3 regions of the Glaciecola petra genome follow, and region 3 is predicted to be linked to each of the others. Evidence: predicted binding sites of a transcription regulator. Region 3 holds the regulator's gene; each other region holds the start of a gene.

Region 1 (6,280 bases), on a different contig from region 3:
ATTGCTTTCAAAGTTTTGTTATTAGTCAATTTGTCTAATAGCATTGTGGCATCAGCAAACAGTTTTTTAGCTTCTTCCCCTACTACTTCATCATTTAAAATACGTGGGTATTTACCAGCTAAAGACCACGTTAAAAAGAACGGAGTCCAATCAATGTATGCAGACAAAGTCGCAATGTCGGCTTTGATTGTTTTTACACCGACAAACTGTGGCACTGGCACTTGGTATGTTGCCCAATCACAGCTAAATTTGTTGGCACGCGCATCTTCAAAACTGATAGCCTTAGACCGAGGTCGTTTTTTGGCATGTTGTGCACGCACTTTTACGTATTCATCACTGATTTGTTGTGAATATGCAGTTTTACTATGTGCCGATATAAGTTTTTGACAAACACCTACCGCTCGGCTTGCATTAGGCACATAAACCACAGGATGATCGTAATTTTGTTCAATTTTCACCGCTGTGTGTGCTTTAGAGGTTGTCGCACCGCCTATTAATAAAGGTAAATTCATCTTCAATCGTTGCATCTCTTGAGCAACGTGCACCATCTCATCAAGTGAGGGTGTAATTAAACCGGATAAACCAATCATGTCAGCTTTTTCGTCTATTGCCGTTTGCAAAATTTTAGCAGCCGGCACCATCACGCCTAAATCGATGACTTCAAAATTATTACATTGTAAAACAACCCCCACGATATTCTTACCAATATCATGTACATCGCCTTTTACCGTCGCCATCACTATTTTGCCATTGGAACGTGATACACCCGACTTTTCTTCTTCGATAAATGGCTGTAAGTAGGCTACTGCTTTTTTCATTACACGAGCCGATTTCACCACTTGTGGCAAAAACATTTTACCTTCACCAAATAAATCCCCGACAATATTCATACCGTCCATTAGTGGACCTTCAATCACTTCGAGTGGTTTATCTGCCTCTAATCTAGCTGCCTCGGTATCTTCAATAATGTATTCGGTGATGCCTTTGATTAAGGCATGCTCTAGGCGTTTATTGACTGCTTGTTCTCGCCACTTTAGGTCTTCAACAGCGGCGACTTTGCCATCACCTTGATAGTTTGGCGCTAACGCCAAAAGATTGTCAGTCGCTTGACTATGACGATTTAAAATAACGTCTTCAACTGCATCTTTCAGTTCTTTTGGTATTTCGTCATATACTTCTAATTGACCTGCATTAACAATGCCCATATCCATACCTGCCCGAATGGCATGATATAAAAATACAGAATGCATGGCTTCTCTAACCGGGTTGTTTCCTCTAAACGAAAAGGAGATATTGGACAACCCGCCAGATACATGACAATAAGGTAATGTCTTTCTTATTTGTCGGGTGGCTTCAATAAAATCAACCGCATAATTGTCGTGCTCTTCGATACCCGTGGCGACTGCAAAAATATTTGGATCGAAAATAATATCTTCCGGTGGAAAACCAATATCCTTCACTAAAATATCGTAGCTCCGCGTACAAATTTCTATTTTTCGTTCACAAGTATCGGCCTGCCCTGTTTCGTCAAAAGCCATTACCACTGTTGCCGCGCCATAGCGTTTAATCTTTTTTGCTTGCGCAATAAAAGGTTCGGGGCCTTCTTTGAGGCTAATAGAGTTGACAATAGCTTTACCTTGTACACACTTTAAGCCTGCTTCGATAACCGACCATTTGGATGAATCAATCATAATGGGAACGCGTGATATGTCAGGTTCAGACGCAATCAGATTGAGAAACTTGACCATGGCTGCTTGTGAGTCGAGCATCGCTTCATCCATATTAATATCGATGACTTGTGCTCCATTTTCGACTTGTTGACGCGCTACATCGAGCGCTTTCTCGTAGTCTTCAGAGAGTATTAGTCTTTTAAACATCGCTGAGCCGGTTACGTTTGTGCGTTCGCCGATGTTAATAAATGTCGAGAAACTATTGCTCACAAATTTTCCTATTCAATGTAATTCACCCAATACCTTTAGGCATGAGTAAAAGGCTCTAAGCCTGATAATCTCATTTTTGTTTCTACGTCTATTGATTGTCGAGGCGCATAATTGGCTACTGCATCTGAGATAGCCTTAATGTGTTGAGGTGTGCTGCCACAACAGCCACCCACAATATTCAATAGACCACTTTGCGCCCACTCTTCGATGTGAGCGGCCATATCACTTGCATTTAAATCGTATTCGCCAAACTCGTTTGGCAAACCTGCATTTGGATGTGCAGATACTAAAGATTCGCTAATTCGCGATAACTCAACTACATATTGGCGCAATAAGTCCGGACCTAAAGCACAGTTAAGCCCAAAGGAAATAGGCTCAATATGACGTAAGGAATTATAAAAAGCTTCTGTTGTTTGACCGGATAAGGTTCTTCCAGATGCGTCAGTTATTGTGCCCGACACCATTACTGGTAAACGGATATTCAGTTCTTCAAACACCTCGTCTACGGCAAATGCCGCTGCCTTTGCATTTAAGGTATCAAAAATGGTTTCTAACATTATTAGGTCGACCTGCCCTTCGATGAGCGCTTTTGTAGCCTCTTTGTAATTAGCCACAAGTTCGTCAAACGTAACGTTGCGTTTTGAAGGGTCATTCACATCAGGCGAAATAGATGCCGTTCTACTTGTTGGCCCCAATACACCCGCAACAAAGCGAGGTTTATCGGGTTGCAGAGCAGAATATTTATCTGCTGCTTGGCGCGCAAGTTTAGCAGCTGCATGATTAATTTTTACAACCTCATCTTGCATATCATAGTCAGCCATTGAAATACTATTTGCATTAAATGTGTTTGTCTCAAGAATATCCGCCCCTGCGGCAAGATATTTTTCATGAATATCAAGAATTAATTCTGGCTGAGTAATTGCCAATAAGTCGTTGTTCCCTTTGACATCACAATGCCAAGTTGCGTATTCGCTGCCCCGATAGTCTGCCTCTGCTAGTTTATGCTCTTGTATCATTGTACCCATTCCACCGTCGAGTACTAAGATGCGACTTTCTGCGAGTTTGTGAATAAGTCTTGCTGTTTGGGTCATAAATAAGTCTCAATAAAGCTGTTAATTTGACAGACTTTGTAAATCGTAAGGGGTTGTTTGGTATACAAAATAATTTAACCAGTTAGTTAATAACAAATTACCGTGTGACTTCCATTGAACAATACATGGTGCATTAGGATCATCTTTTTGATAATAATTGACAGGAACCCGTGGTGAAATGCCGGCGTCGAGATCACGCTTATATTCTTGGTCTAAGGTGCAGGCATCATACTCTGGATGACCGGTAACAAACACCATACGTTTGTCCGTTGTGGCAGCTATGTATACGCCTGCTTGTTCCGACTCCGCTTGAACCTCGATATCGTCAATTTGGTGATAACTAGACGATGGTATCTCGGCGATGCGGGAATGTGGGGCATAAAATTCAGGATCAAACCCTCGCATCAATTCGTTTTTTGCATCCAATACTTTGTGTTTAAAAACGCCCGATAACTTATTATTCCTAAGTTCGCGTTGGATACCATAAAAGTGATACATAGCCGCGTGGGCTGCCCAACAAAGATAAAAACTCGATTGTACGTTTCCTCTCGCCCAATCCAATATTTCCACCATTTGTGGCCAATATTTTACCTCTTCATACTCTAAATTACCTAAAGGTGCGCCAGTAATAATAAGGCCATCATATTTTTTGTATTTTATATCGCTAAAATATTGATAAAAAGTATGCATATGAGAGGCTGGAGTATTTTTAGGGGCCACTTGATCAATTCGAATTAGATCCACGTTTATTTGCAAGGGTGTATTCGACAATAATCTCAAAATTTGCAATTCTGTCTCAATTTTATTAGGCATTAAGTTCAAAATACCTAATTGTAAAGGTCTAATATTTTGTGTGTTCGCTCTGGCATCATCCATTGCAAAAATATTTTCATCTAACAATTTTTCGAGCGCAGGCAATTCAGCTGGGATCTTTATGGGCATATTTGTACGGTGAATTTGTATTCAAGCTTAATAAAACATGGATGCTATTTTGGCAATAAATAAGCAAATGTCAAACAATTTACGTCTAGACGTCTAAAATAAAATAGGATATATTTTTTAAACTGAATTATTTACGTTGTAGGCCTTTTAAAACCTCCACTTCTGCCCTTGGCAATTGGCATGCATCCATAATGTCTTCTACTGATAGGCCTTGCGCCGCTAACTCGGTCGCTTTTTTATACATTCTTATTTGTGGATCTTCTTTTTCTAATTGCTCGAGTCTATTATCAGCTTGATCGAGTCTCTTTATTAAGCCGAGTATTTTTGTCTCATTGATTTGTAGAGCCTTATCTTTTTTCAATACATCATCAGTGAGCTGCTCAGGCTTATCAGCATCAGATTTATTGATGTTCTTTTGTATCTCTTGGGTATGTTTATACAAATCATTAAGCAACTTAATAGACTGTGTTAAGCGTTGATTTTCCGACCGTACTTTGCTCCAAATAAACAAGCTAAAAAAAGCCAGCACTACAACTAATGCCAGCGTAATAATATGAAGGGTTTCAGGACTAAGAGGTAGTGCCATTTGCTTTGCACGCTTATATAAAATTGGTGTATTACTAGTTATAGCAAAACAGCCGGTAATGACCAGCTGTTTTTAAAGGAAACATAAGTATTTTTAATTTTCAGTCAGTTAAGACCTATGAATAGTGTTGCTTCTGAGCGTATTCATCAGCACACTAGATTGCCATCATATCATCCCACTCTTCTTCACTCAGTAACTTGTTCAAGTCAACCAATATTAACAGCTCATCACCCCTATTACTCACACCTTGAATAAATTTGGTACTCTCTTCAGTACCTACATTAGGTGTACTATCAATTTCAGATGATTTTAGATAAACAACTTCGGCTACACTGTCGACCAATATGCCAACAACATGCTCGTCTGCCTCAATAATCACAATACGAGAATTGTCGGTAATATCTGTAGGGGGAAGCCCAAATCTTGAACGTGTATCGATCACCGTCACAACGTTGCCACGTAAATTAATGATACCCATGACATAATCTGGTGCCCCAGGCACCGGAGCAATCTCTGTATATCGCAGTACTTCTTGTACTTGCATTACATTAATGCCGTAGGTCTCTTCATCTAAACGATACGTTACCCATTGCAAAACCTCGTCATTTGGATCTGAAACTGTTGCTGTTTTTTCGTCAGACATGTGTATGCTCCGCTCCACTTTTCAACTTGTGTACATATCAAAACCATCTTAGGTTTGATATCACTATGTTCATTCATTTTGTGCATAATAACGCTATTTGTGCACGCCAATTATTTAAGTAATTTTTCTACCAATTTCGCACTATCTAGTAGCACTTCCATTGTTTCTGTCACAACTCCTACTAACCATGTTTTGTGATGCACATTGTCGTGCCACTTCAGGGCAGTTTTATGTAACATCTTGGTTGACCCGAGTTCATTACATTCGAGCACAAATTGTGATTTTCCTAACTGTAAATAATACTTATCCAATGCAAGCTCATTTACTTTTTGTATCGGTTTTCCACCAAACCAAAAAGTTTCATTAAGGCATTGGAACTTTTCTTCACCGTCAATTAAAACGCCCTTAAAAATCGATGAACTATCAAGGTTCCTTTTAGCCATTTTTAGAGCGCTTTTCGGCCTAATAATTCGACCTAATTCTAATAATGGAACAGACACTTTAAATCCAGCAATAATACAACTTAAACTCTGAAACTCCGTTGGTAAAGTATCACAAAGTTTCAGATTGGGATCTCGTAAACTCCCGCTTCTTATACTGTCGGCAATCGCTGAGTTTTCTTTACCCTCTTGTTGCATACAATCGAGCTTACAAGCATTTTCAAACAGGTCAGATAATGAATCATTTGCTCGTAGTATGAGTTGGTCATTTGTACCAGAAGGCAAAGTTGAATCTGCAAAAAAATTCAATAACGCATTCTCTGCATGCTTATAGTTTTGATCATTCATGTTTTAGTAAATCATTCGTTAACTTTTCATAAGCAAAGGCGCCTCTTGATTCGGGCGCAACTTCGACAATTGACGCGCCAATAGCGCTGGCATCTCTAAATTTTGTATCAATAGGGATATAGCCTTTCCATAGGCTTTCTTTAAAGGTTTCTCTTATTAACGAATAGGTCCGAATAGCTGCATTGTAGCGCCTATCAAACAATGTCGGCACAATGAGAATACGTGCATCTTGTTTCAGATTTGTGCGTAATTTTTCTAGAGTACTCATCATGCGTTGTAAACCTTGAAAA
Region 2 (6,280 bases), on a different contig from region 3:
TATGGCCAGCGATGCACTGGACTAATGTATTTTCCACGCGTTTGTTTGATACCTTAAGCTCTGACTTCATGCCAGTAAATGCTTGTTTGCCCATAGCCGCAAGCTGAGCGTCAGAATACAATAAGATTTGGGCACGCCCTGTAGGTGATGTAGCACAAGCGGAGATTGCCCCTAATGTAATTAAAATAACAACAACTTTTACCATTCTCATAATTTTATCAAACTCTAACAGATTAGTATTTTATGGTGACCAAATTAAAAACTTGAGTCTGCTTTCAAATCTTCTGCTTTATTTGTTTGCTCCCACGGGAATGACTCCCGACCAAAATGACCATAGGCCGCTGTTTCTTTATAAATTGGCCGTTCAAGGTCAAGCATTTTAATCAAGCCATAAGGCGTTAAATCGAAGTGGCGCTCAACTAAGGCCACTAAGTTTTCAGTGCTTACCTTTCCAGTACCGAAGGTTTCAATATTAATCGAAGTAGGTTCAGCCACTCCAATGGCATAAGAAATTTGAATTTCACAACGTTCAGCTAAACCAGCGGCAACGATATTTTTAGCGACATAGCGACCCGCGTAGGCTGCGCTTCTATCTACTTTTGATGGATCTTTTCCTGAGAAAGCTCCGCCGCCATGACGGGCCATGCCACCATAAGTATCGACAATTATTTTACGGCCTGTGAGACCACAATCGCCCATAGGTCCGCCTATTACAAAACGACCAGTAGGATTGATATGGTATTTGGTATTGTTACTTAGCCACTTTGCTGGCAAAACAGGTTTTATAATTTCTTCTAACACAGCCTCTCGCAGTGTTTCGGTGCTAACGCTGTCACAATGTTGCGTTGACAATACAACCGCATCTATACCAACGGGTTTATTATTCTCATATACAAAAGTGATTTGGCTTTTGGCGTCTGGTCGTAGCCAAGCAAGGGCACCTGATTTTCTTAATTCCGCTTGTTTTTGCACCAATCTGTGCGCAAACGTAATCGGGGCTGGCATAAGCACGTCGGTTTCATTACTTGCATAACCGAACATAAGACCTTGGTCACCTGCACCTTGGTTCTCAGCTTTATCGCGGTCGACACCTTGGTTTATATCTGAGGACTGCTTACCTATCGCATTTAAAACAGCACAAGACTCGCCGTCGAAGCCCATATCAGAGTGGGTGTAACCAATTTGTTTTACGGTATCACGCGTCAATTCTTCGATATCGACCCAAGCGCTTGTATTTATTTCACCTCCTACCAAAACCATACCTGTTTTAACAAATGTTTCGCAGGCAACCCGTGCTTTAGGGTCCGATGCTAATATAGCGTCTAAAACAGCATCAGAGATTTGGTCTGCTATTTTATCAGGGTGTCCTTCCGATACTGATTCTGAAGTGAAAAGTGTTGTAGTCATTTAGTATCCTATAATTTTTAAGTTGGTTTTGGTGGCCAAATTTTGCAAGATTATCGCAAAATTTCGCCTAACAAAAAGGTCCGGATTATCTGTTTTGACTATATTTACATCTAGACGTCTAAAAGTAAATTTCAGATTGATATGCTTTATGAAAAAAATACAATTTTAATTAAACTCAGCGGAAAAATTTATTTGTGAAATAAAACATAAGAAAAAGGCGATTTAATTATTGAACAAGTGTGTCTGCTGGGTAACAATAGCCGACATTAAATTAAGGCCCTTTTTGCCCAACATTCAAAACCGACCAAACACCTTAAGGAGTTTTCATGCCCTCTCGTCGCCATTTAGCCAACGCAGTTCGTGCTCTTAGTATGGATGCCGTTCAACAAGCAAAATCTGGACATCCGGGAGCGCCAATGGGAATGGCGGATATTGCACAAGTTTTGTGGTGCGATTATTTAAATCACAATCCACAAAATCCACAATGGTCTAATCGAGATAGATTTGTGTTATCAAATGGGCATGGTTCAATGCTGTTGTATTCGTTGCTGCATCTAACCGGCTATGAATTACCTATTGAAGAGTTAAAGAATTTCAGACAACTACATTCAAAAACACCAGGACACCCAGAATATGGTTATGCACCGGGCGTTGAGACAACTACCGGGCCATTAGGACAAGGTATCACTAATGCCGTTGGCATGGCTTTAGGGGAAAAAATACTAGCAGCGCAGTTCAATCAAGGCAGTTTTGATATTGTTAACCATTATACCTACGCTTTTTTAGGCGATGGTTGTTTGATGGAAGGGATATCTCACGAGGCTTGTTCGCTAGCTGGCACTTTAGGCCTAGGTAAACTGGTCGCATTTTGGGACGATAATGGCATTTCTATCGATGGAGAAGTAGAAGCTTGGTTTAGCGACGATACACCCGCGCGTTTTGAAGCCTATGGTTGGGAAGTGATTGCTGACGTAAATGGACACGACCCCTCGGAAGTATCGGCGGCTATTGCTAAAGCGCATGAAGACTCAAGTCGACCTACGTTGATTTGTTGTAAAACAACAATTGGATTTGGTTCACCAAATAAGCAAGGAACAGAGGGTTGTCATGGAGCGCCCTTAGGTGAGGATGAAATTGCACTTACACGAGAAGCTTTAGGTTGGAACCATGGACCATTTGAAGTGCCACAAGATGTTTATAAGGGGTGGAACGCCCTCCAGAAAGGACAGGCTGCTGAAGATGCATGGAATGATAAGTTTGCAGCTTATGAAAAAGAGTATCCAAAGTTAGCCGAAGAATTTAAGCGTCGTAAAGCAAATGAATTGCCGGAAAACTGGGCACAGACTTGCACGCAATATATTAACGAACTACAAAGTAATCCCGCTGCTGTTGCGACACGCAAAGCATCGCAAAATACGCTCAATGCTTATGCACCGGCTTTACCGGAATTATTAGGTGGTTCTGCAGATTTGGCTGGATCAAATTTAACCATTCATGAAACGAGCAAAGGCATTACTGCTGAAGATGCTAGCGGAAACTATATTTACTATGGTGTTCGCGAATTTGGTATGTCGGCAATGATGAATGGTTTAGCGCTATACGGCGGTTTCACGCCTTATGGTGCAACCTTCTTAATGTTTATGGAATACGCAAGAAATGCAGTGAGAATGGCATCATTAATGCGTTTACCGGCCATATTTGTATATACTCACGACTCTATTGGTTTAGGTGAAGATGGTCCCACCCATCAGCCTGTTGAGCAATTGGTTGCGTTACGAGCGACACCAAATTTAGACAATTGGCGTCCGTGTGATCAAGTTGAATCGGCAATTGCTTGGAAAGCTGCTATTGAGCGTAAAGATGGTCCAACTACTCTGATTTTCACACGCCAGGGCTTACCACAGCAAGCGCGAGATGAACAACAACTCAAAGATGCAGAGCGCGGTGGTTATATATTGGTAGATTGTAGCGGTGAGCCAGACCTTATTTTAATCGCAACGGGTTCAGAAGTGCATCTAGCCACCGAAGCCGCATCAATTTTGACAGATAAAGGTAATGCGGTGAGAGTGGTGTCAATGCCTTCTACAGATGTATTTGATAGACAATCAAGCGAATACAAAGTGTCGGTTTTGCCTACCAGTGTAAGCAAGCGTGTTGCAGTAGAAGCGTTGGCAAAGGATACGTGGTACAAGTATGTAGGGCTTAATGGAGCAGTTGTCGGCATGGACAGTTTTGGTGAATCAGCACCCGCGGGAGAGCTGTTTAAGCATTTTGGGATCACGGTAGATGCTATTGTAGAAACAGCGTCGATGTTGAGCTAAATGTCTTAAAGGATTAATTTTTGCTTCGAATAGGAATAAATGGTTTTGGTAGAATAGGGCGTAATATCGTTCGTGCGCTCTATGAAAATCACTACAATGAGCATATCAAAGTAGTGGCTATTAACGAGATTGCTGAACCTAAAGCTATAGCACATTTATTAAAATATGATACTTCTCATGGCCGCTTTAATGAAAAATTAAGTGTTGTAGGACAATGCTTAACCATCCGCCAGGATAAAATAAGTTTACTACACAAACATAATATTGAAGACATCAACTGGAGAGAGCATGACGTTGACATAGTGCTCGAATGCACTGGTGTCTATACCGAGACAGAACATGCTCACAAACATATTGCACAAGGGGCTAAAAAAGTACTTTTTTCGCACCCAAGTAGCCAAGATGTTGATGCTACTATTATCTATGGTGTCAATCATTTTGATTTGTCTGCAGAAGATCAAATAGTCTCTAATGGCTCGTGTACCACAAATTGTATTGTACCGGTGATTCAAGCTTTACATCAGCATTTTGAAGTGCAAACTGGCACAATAACAACCATTCATGCTTCCATGCATGACCAACAGGTGATTGATGCTTATCATTCGGATTTACGGCGTACTAGGGCTGCTAGTCAATCAATAATACCAGTAGATACCAAACTGGCTGCTGGGATTGAACGTATTTTGCCTGAATTTGCCGGTAAATTTGAAGCAATTGCGGTGAGAGTGCCTACAATCAATGTTACCGCAATGGATCTAAGTGTTAGCGTAAAAGCATCGGTGACAACTGAACAAGTCAACGCGGCATTAAAAGACGCTGGCAAGCATTTACCCCCCAATATTATCGATTATACCGAAGAGCCTTTAGTATCTGTTGACTTTAACCATAACCCTAACTCTTGCATAGTAGATGGAACACAAACACGAGTCAGTCATCGCACCTTGGTGAAAACTCTAGTGTGGTGTGACAACGAATGGGGTTTTGCAAACCGTATGTTAGATACCGCATTGCATATGCATACTATTGGATATTCATAAATAAAGAGGAAAGAAAATTGCCTATTCGTGCCATGTTAGATATTGATATAAGTCAAAAGCGTGTATTAATTAGACAAGACCTTAATGTCCCAATTAATGAGGGTATCATTGCATCTGACGCAAGATTAAGAGCTTCCTTACCAAGCATAAAAGCAGCGATAAAGGCAAATGCTGCGGTAATTTTAATGTCGCACTTAGGTCGTCCTAAAGAAGGTGAATATGATGTTCAGTATTCTTTAAAACCGGTAGCAGATTATTTAAGTGAACATCTTGGGCAAGCAGTTAAATTTGTTAAAGACTACCTAGATGTTGCTTTTACGCTGGAACCCGGCCAAGTCGCTCTCTTGGAAAACGTGAGGTTTAATTTAGGCGAAAAATCGAATGCTGATGAATTAGCAAAACGCTATGCAGAGCTAGCAGAAGTGTTTGTAATGGATGCATTTGGCACGGCGCACAGAGCTCAAGCAAGTACTCATGGCGTGGCCAAGTATACCGACCAAGTCTGTGCAGGCCCCTTGTTACAAGCAGAGCTCGATGCGCTTGCAAAGGCCTTAGATAAACCTGCAAGGCCCATGGTCGCCATTGTTGGTGGGTCGAAAGTCAGCACAAAACTGACTGTTCTAGAAAGCTTGTCGAGCAAGGTAGACCAACTTATTGTTGGTGGGGGCATTGCTAATACTTTTATTGCTGCGCAGGGACATAATGTTGGAAAATCACTATTTGAAAGTGATTTAATTGCACAAGCAGAACTATTAATGAATAACGCTAAGAGCAATGGTGGAAATATTCCTGTGCCATCTGATGTAGTTGTTGGCCAGCATTTCTCAAAAGATGAAACTGCCATCATAAAGTCCGTGCAAGATGTAGAAGAGTCGGATATGATTTTTGATATCGGTCCAGAATCGGCGAAAGAATTAACTGAAATACTCAAAAATGCGGGTACTATTGTTTGGAATGGTCCAGTTGGCGTTTTTGAGTTTGATCAATTTGCTGAGGGAACCAAAGCCATTGCGCAAGCAATTGCAGAGAGCTCAGCATTTTCTATTGCAGGAGGCGGTGATACCTTAGCCGCTGTCGATAAATATAAGATAGCTGATAAAGTGTCTTATATTTCGACGGGTGGTGGCGCCTTTTTGGAGTTTTTAGAAGGAAAAGAGTTGCCTGCAGTTAGCATTTTAGATAGACCCTAATATTTTGTTTTAATTTAAGGAGCATTTACATGACAAGTCCAGCACAACAAGCAATGTTGGAGAAAGTACAAACAACAGTGGGTTTTATTGCCGCGTTAGATCAAAGCGGTGGCAGTACCCCAAAAGCATTAAAATTATATGGGGTCGACGAAAGCGCTTATTCAAATGACGATGAAATGTTTGCATGTGTGCACGCAATGCGGACGCGGATTGTAACTAGTCCAGCATTTGAAGGTAAAAGAGTGTTAGGTGCTATATTATTTGAAAATACCTTAGACCGAGACATAGGCGGCAAGTCTTCTGCTCATTTTTTATGGCAAGACAA
Region 3 (6,280 bases):
AAAATCCTGCGGCAACCACTGGGCCTGGATGTGGTGGCACAAATGCGTGCATAACCGCTAATGCACCCGCAACTGGTAAGGCATATATCAATATTGGACCATTAAAGCGCTTAGCAACACTAAATATAATGGGTAGCATTACAATAAGGCCAGCATCAAAGAATATTGGGAAACCAAAAATTAAAGCACTGATTCCCAAAGCCAAAGGAGCTTTTTCTGTTCCGAACTTGCTAATTAGGGTGTCTGCTAATACTTGAGCGCCGCCAGAAACTTCTAATATTTTTGCAATCATCGCACCTAGTCCAACTAACAAAGCGACTGCCGCTAAGGTGCTACCAAAACTTTTTGTCATGGTGGGAATAAGTTCGTTACTTGGAATGCCGGCTGCAAATGCAGTCAATACACTCACTAAAATAAGCGCAATAAATGCGTGAAGTTTTAGCTTCACGATTAACACCAGTAAACATACAATGGCGCTTGCCGCCACCAATAACAAATAACTTGTGTTTGCTGTTGTAACAATCTCGGACATAAATATTAGCTTACAAGATGACGTAATAGGTTAGCATAAAGCAAAAAACCTACTCGGGTGAAGATTTTAAGCAAAAAATTTAAATTTATTCTTTGAACATCAGTTGTTTTGCCGATATCTTACGCTTTAAATAAATGATCACTTATAGATAAATAAAATGCTAAAAATCAATCTAATCAAACAAACATACAAGCCTTTCGTTTTTGTTGCCGCCTTAATTTTTTCGAGCTTTGCTTCGGCACAATCATTGATAAATGACATGCAAAGTTGCCAAGCGCTTATTGAGTTTGTTGAGCAAAGATTGTCGTCACCCCCAGCGAGCTATGATAAAACCAAGGTTACGAATATTTTAGAGGGTTTGGGTGCCTACAATACGCACATACAAGAAACAATTGTCACACCAGGTCTATTGCAATTTAATCAAGGCGACAAGGCCAAGGCACAAAACATGCAGCAGCAAGTAGATGCATACAAAAAAACATTAATTGCTAATTTCGCAAAACGCTTTCCTGAAAATAGAATGTATACCGACTACGCTGTAAGCTTAAATAATTGTACAAAAAAAGCGGTGCCAGAAGGCGAAGCATTAGAACAATTGAAAGTTGCTTTAAATACAATGGTTGCTTTGGCCCGGTCTCATTAAGTATTCACGAGAGCATTTTGCTAGCCTGTTTTTAAAAAGTATTGCATGCTTGGCAATTTAAGCCATTATCGTATATGCAATCTATCATGTTAGTCATTTTGAGTGGGCAGTTAGTGCTCATGGTTTGTAACGATTGGTACTAGCGAAATATTCTCTATAATTATTGCCATGAACTTTCATTAAATATGGCTCTTCAATTTTCCGAACAATGACCTCGATGCAAATCCAGCAAATCAAGGCGCATGCCCACAACAAAATACAAGGGAACGTGATGCATATGCCAATCCAAAACAACAAAATACCAAAATATATAGGATTGCGGGATCTCGCATAAATGCCATGTCTAATGAGTGGTGTAGTTTCTAGCTGATCGACGCCAATTCGCCATGAGTCTCCCATTTGAAATTGCGAAATCAGCGTTACTACAACACCACTCATGCCAATCAAAAAGCCAAGTGATTGAAGAGCGAAAGTCGGCAGATACAAGAAGGTTGCTCCTTGTAAAAAACCGAATAAAATTAAGCCAAAAGCAAAACAGAAAGTCAGTACAAATATAGCTCCGGGCATAACTTCTACCCATGGCGCATCTTTAGCGGCGGTTCTGATCCCAAAATCACCATTTCTTTTAAATTGCACAAAGCTTCGACCAATTACGGCTAGCAATAGAAAAGCGCTAATTAATGTAAGTGATATCATGTTTACCCTCTACGATTTTGCTTGTCTTATCTGATTGAGTATCGCCTTGTTTTCTGGCGATATGGGCATTGGCTTAAAAGGGTTAACATTGGCTCCACCTGTATTGCCTTCTGGCAACAATCCAATAGCGGTTTTGGTGAGTGCGCCCATTATCCTAATTATTTGACCAAATACTTCTTTATTGTCACGTTGTTTTAAACCAAATTTAAGCATCTGATAATGCACCACCGTATGATGATATGTTGAGTGTTGCCCAATAACGTGCGCATCTTCCAATGCTTTGAAGCCAGCTTCGAGATCGTGGTTAGAAAAACTGTCATTTGCCTGCTTCATTTTCTTGTTCACATATGGTGTTGCAGATTGTGTGAAATTCATAATTACCCTCTTTATTTTGTTTTTTCATTCGCTTTACCTACCGATAACATAAGTGTAAACTCTATACTAAGTATAGGGTCAAGCAATTGATAGGTGATTATGAAAATTGGCGCATTGTCCGCAAAAACAGGTCTAAGTATTCAGGCAATTCGTTTTTATGAGCGTAAAACATTACTGAGCAAACCTGAGCGAACACAATCTAATTATCGAAGCTACTCAGATGAAGCACTTCAACAGTTAATGTTTATCAAGCAATGCCGTGCATTAGACATGACAATTGAAGAGATAAGCCTAGTGTTAGAGGCTCGCGCCAATCCGGAAAATAGCTGCCAGGATATAAACGAGACCATAGACAAGCATATAGAGAATATTGAACATCGTGTAGACGAATTGAAAGTACTTCAAAAAAAGCTTGTTTCCATACGGTCAAATTGCGCCAGTGATACCAAAATTAAGGAATGTGGAGTATTGCATAAATTGGATAGTATTGTTGAGGTGCAGAGTGCTTCGAAAAGTAATAGTTAATCACGACGAAGTAAGTCAAAGTAAATTCGAAAAACAATGATTTCAAAACAGCGCGCCAACGTCCTCTAAGCGATCAAAAATTAGTTATATCTGGACTACGAATCCTGTAAAAATCGAATAGCTGATTTTCTTATAACATCCCCACAAGGTAACAATGACTATAGAAAAATGCGTTTTAAATTTTGGCGCGTTGTAACGGTTTGCGGTTCATAGGAGTTGTCTGCCAACCTCAAAATACAAAAAGCCTTTTAAACTAATGCGCTCAGATTATTGTATAAGCACCAGTCTATGTATTTCATAGTTACAAACACATTAGAGGCATCAACCATGCAAGTTACAAAGCACATATTATTGTTAGTCATATTATTTGCGCCACATGCTAACGCAAGTGCACTAGATTTTCCTAGCATTGAAAAATGCGCAGCACCTGCAACGTTAATAAACCAAATACAAGGCGATAGCAATGTATCTCCAAAGGTCGACAACGACGTCGTTGTTGAGGCAATAGTGACCTTAGTTGCTCCTGGTTTACAAGGTTTTTTCTTGCAAGAAGAAGTTGAAGACTTTGACACAAACCCAAATACTTCAGAAGGCATATTTGTATTTACAGCTAATATGCCAATTACGGTTAAAGAACGAGAGTTAGTGCGAGTGGGAGGGACCGTAACCGAATCCTTCGAAAAAACGCAATTAAACCTAAAAGCCCTTTCTAATAGTTGTGGCACCGCTAATTATCAAACAAGCGTATTGAATCTGCCGCTTTCTAGGGAGCAGTCTTTTGAAGCTTTTGAAGGCATGGCCGTGACGGTTGAGCAAACTCTTACCGTAGTTAATACTTACAACTACACCCGATTTGGAGAAATAGAAGTCGCTAATGGACGCTTATTTACGCCAACGCACTTATTTGTTCCTGGGTCACCAGCAGCCTTAGCGATAGCTTCTGAAAATACGCGCAATAAAATTACCTTAGACGATTTATTTAACGGTGCGCCGCAATCTGTTGATATAAATGGCGAGTTATCGGCAAAAAATCCACTTAGAACAGGTAGTACAATCTCGGGTATTAAAGGTGTCGTTGATTATAGTTTTAATACATACAGAATCAGGTCAACTGCGGTTCCTGTGGTCTCATCTGCTCCACGCCCAGAAGTACCCAAAGTAAAGGGTGATGTTAAAATTGCGAGTTTTAATGTACTCAACTTATTTAACGGTGATGGTAAAGGTGGTGAATTTCCGACGCCGCGCGGTGCCGATAATATTGCCGAGTATAATTTGCAGCTTTCGAAAATTGTGAATGCAATTTTACCGCTCGACGCCGATGTAGTTGCGCTAATGGAGTTAGAAAATGATGGTTTTGGCTCTCACAGCGCCATTGCTCAATTGGTTGAAGCTATGAATAAAGCGGCGGGTAAGGGTGTTTACGATTTTATTGACGCTGGAGGGCCGCTTGGTACTGACAGTATTGCCGTGGGTATTATTTATCAACCAGCAAAAGTAGCACCGCTCGGTGCGGTCGAAGTTCTTGATGAAAGCAAATCTTTACGCGACAAAGACGGACCTTTGTTTAGCACTCGTCGAAATCGTCCCGCAATGGCGCAAAAGTTTGTGGCAAGGAATAACAAAGATACATTTGTTGTTAATGTGAATCACCTGAAATCTAAAGGCAGTCGTTGCGGAGAAGGCGATGATAGTGCTGATCAGGGTAACTGTAATGGCACCAGAACTCGCGCTGCAAAGGCTTTGCATTATTGGTTAGCGGCCACATTCTCAAATCAGCCAATTTTTATCGTTGGCGACCTAAATGCTTATGCTAAAGAAGACCCGATAACAGAGTTGGCAAAAGCGGGATATACCGACCTTGCTAGAGAATTGAATGGTGCAAAGGCCTATAGCTATGCGTTCCGCGGCCGTTTTGGTTCGTTAGATTATGCCTTAGCCAACCAAGCGGCTAAAAAGTTAGTCCAATCGACTGTAGAGTGGCATATCAATGCTGACGAACCAATTGCACTGGATTACAACGATGAACTGCCGGGTGACCTTAAAAAGCCTGCTAACTTTAACGACAAGTCGGCTTTTCGTTCGTCAGATCACGATCCCGTAATAGTCGGGTTTAGTTTTTAGGCGTAAAATAGTGGAAACAACTAATCTTGTTTTTCAATTTCATCGACGTCTATACCCATTGCTACCATGATGTTTCTAGCCTCTACTGGGATACGGTAGGGGTTATCTTTTTTCAAATCTTTATCATTAGGTAAAGGTTGGCCTGTAAATGCATGCAAAAACGCTTCACATAAAAGTTCGGAATTAGTAGCGTGCCTAAGGTTGTTAATTTGCCGACGTGTGCGCTCATCGGTCAACACTTGCAACACGTTTGTCGGTATAGAGACTGTTACTTTTTTTACTTGCTCACTCTTTTTGCCATGTTCTGCATATGGGTGAATATATTCGCCGTTCCATTTAGCCATTATTTTTATCATTGTTTTGTATTGTTATATTAAAATTCTAACTGGAATACCAAAAAAATCAATCTAGACGTCTAAATTGCTTGACGTCTACGCGATATTTTCGTAGTTTAGACGTCTAAACGTCTATTAGAGTAAAAAATGGTTTCCTATGCACAGGGTATCGATGCCCTAAATCAGTCTTTGAGTGAATTACGCGACATTGAAGTTTCCTTTGAATTTTTCCCACCTAATACTCCAACAATGGAGCAGACCTTGTGGAAATCAGTCGAGCGTTTAGCGCCTTTGAAGCCTAAATATATGTCGGTCACTTATGGTGCCAACAGCGGTGAGAGAGACAGAACGCATTCAGTAGTTAAACGAATTCAAGCTGAAACGGGCGTGACTACTGCGCCTCACCTTACTTGTATCGATGCAAGTCAAGAAGAGCTCAAAACTATTGCACAAGATTATTGGGATTCTGGGGTAAGACGCATTGTTGCTCTGCGTGGAGATTTGCCAGAAGGCATGGACAAACCGGCCATGTATGCATCTGATTTAGTTAACTTGCTCAAAGAAGTTGCTGACTTTGATATTTCTGTAGCTGCTTATCCTGAAAAACATCCAGACGCACCAAATGATCAATTCGATTTGTTAAACCTTAAACGCAAAGTCGAAGCCGGCGCCAATGAAGCAATTACACAATTCTTTTTTGATAGTAGTGCTTTTTTGCGCTATCGCGATCGTTGCGCTGCAGCAGGTATCGGTGCCGAACTTGTACCTGGCATTTTACCCGTTACAAATTACCAGACCCTTGTGCGCTTTGCTGGTATGACTAATGTACACGTGCCGGGTTGGTTGCACAAAATGTATCAAGGGCTCGATGCCGATGACCAAGCAACTCGCAATTTACTCGGCGCCAATATAGCTATGGATATGGTAAAGGTATTAGCAAAAGAAGGCGTCAAACATTTTCATTTTTACACCCTTAATCGCAGTGAGTTAAGCTTTGCAATTTGTCACATGCTAGGCTTAAGAAGATAAGTGAGATGAGAAATTAACGCTAAT

The links. Region 3 encodes MetJ, which represses methionine synthesis genes. Its sites were predicted from a motif close to TAGACGTCTAGACGTCTA; they were not measured.
Region 1: RM552_RS03110 (homoserine O-succinyltransferase) is a predicted target of MetJ. The motif match lies at 4,052-4,069, and genes of this name have one in related genera.
Region 2: metK (methionine adenosyltransferase) is a predicted target of MetJ. The motif match lies at 1,511-1,528, and genes of this name have one in related genera.

What each region holds. Positions count from the first base shown of each region.
Region 1 is NZ_JAVRHX010000001.1:699,361-705,640, reverse strand. It holds gene metH (methionine synthase) at 1-1,940, opposite strand, end outside; gene RM552_RS03115 (homocysteine S-methyltransferase family protein) at 1,976-3,031, opposite strand; gene RM552_RS03110 (homoserine O-succinyltransferase) at 3,053-3,973, opposite strand; gene RM552_RS03105 (DUF2802 domain-containing protein) at 4,101-4,559, opposite strand; gene RM552_RS03100 (chemotaxis protein CheW) at 4,714-5,202, opposite strand; gene RM552_RS03095 (hypothetical protein) at 5,313-5,990, opposite strand; gene RM552_RS03090 (ParA family protein) at 5,983-6,280, opposite strand, start outside.
Region 2 is NZ_JAVRHX010000001.1:273,579-279,858, forward strand. It holds gene RM552_RS01240 (M48 family metallopeptidase) at 1-211, opposite strand, end outside; gene metK (methionine adenosyltransferase) at 256-1,407, opposite strand; gene tkt (transketolase) at 1,734-3,728, shown strand; gene epd (erythrose-4-phosphate dehydrogenase) at 3,749-4,765, shown strand; gene RM552_RS01260 (phosphoglycerate kinase) at 4,783-5,955, shown strand; gene RM552_RS01265 (fructose bisphosphate aldolase) at 5,985-6,280, shown strand, end outside.
Region 3 is NZ_JAVRHX010000003.1:124,231-130,510, reverse strand. It holds gene RM552_RS11335 (GntP family permease) at 1-532, opposite strand, end outside; gene RM552_RS11330 (hypothetical protein) at 690-1,175, shown strand; gene RM552_RS11325 (methyltransferase family protein) at 1,293-1,871, opposite strand; gene RM552_RS11320 (DUF3703 domain-containing protein) at 1,881-2,246, opposite strand; gene RM552_RS11315 (Cd(II)/Pb(II)-responsive transcriptional regulator) at 2,346-2,771, shown strand; gene RM552_RS11310 (ExeM/NucH family extracellular endonuclease) at 3,099-4,892, shown strand; gene metJ (met regulon transcriptional regulator MetJ) at 4,913-5,236, opposite strand; gene metF (methylenetetrahydrofolate reductase) at 5,375-6,256, shown strand.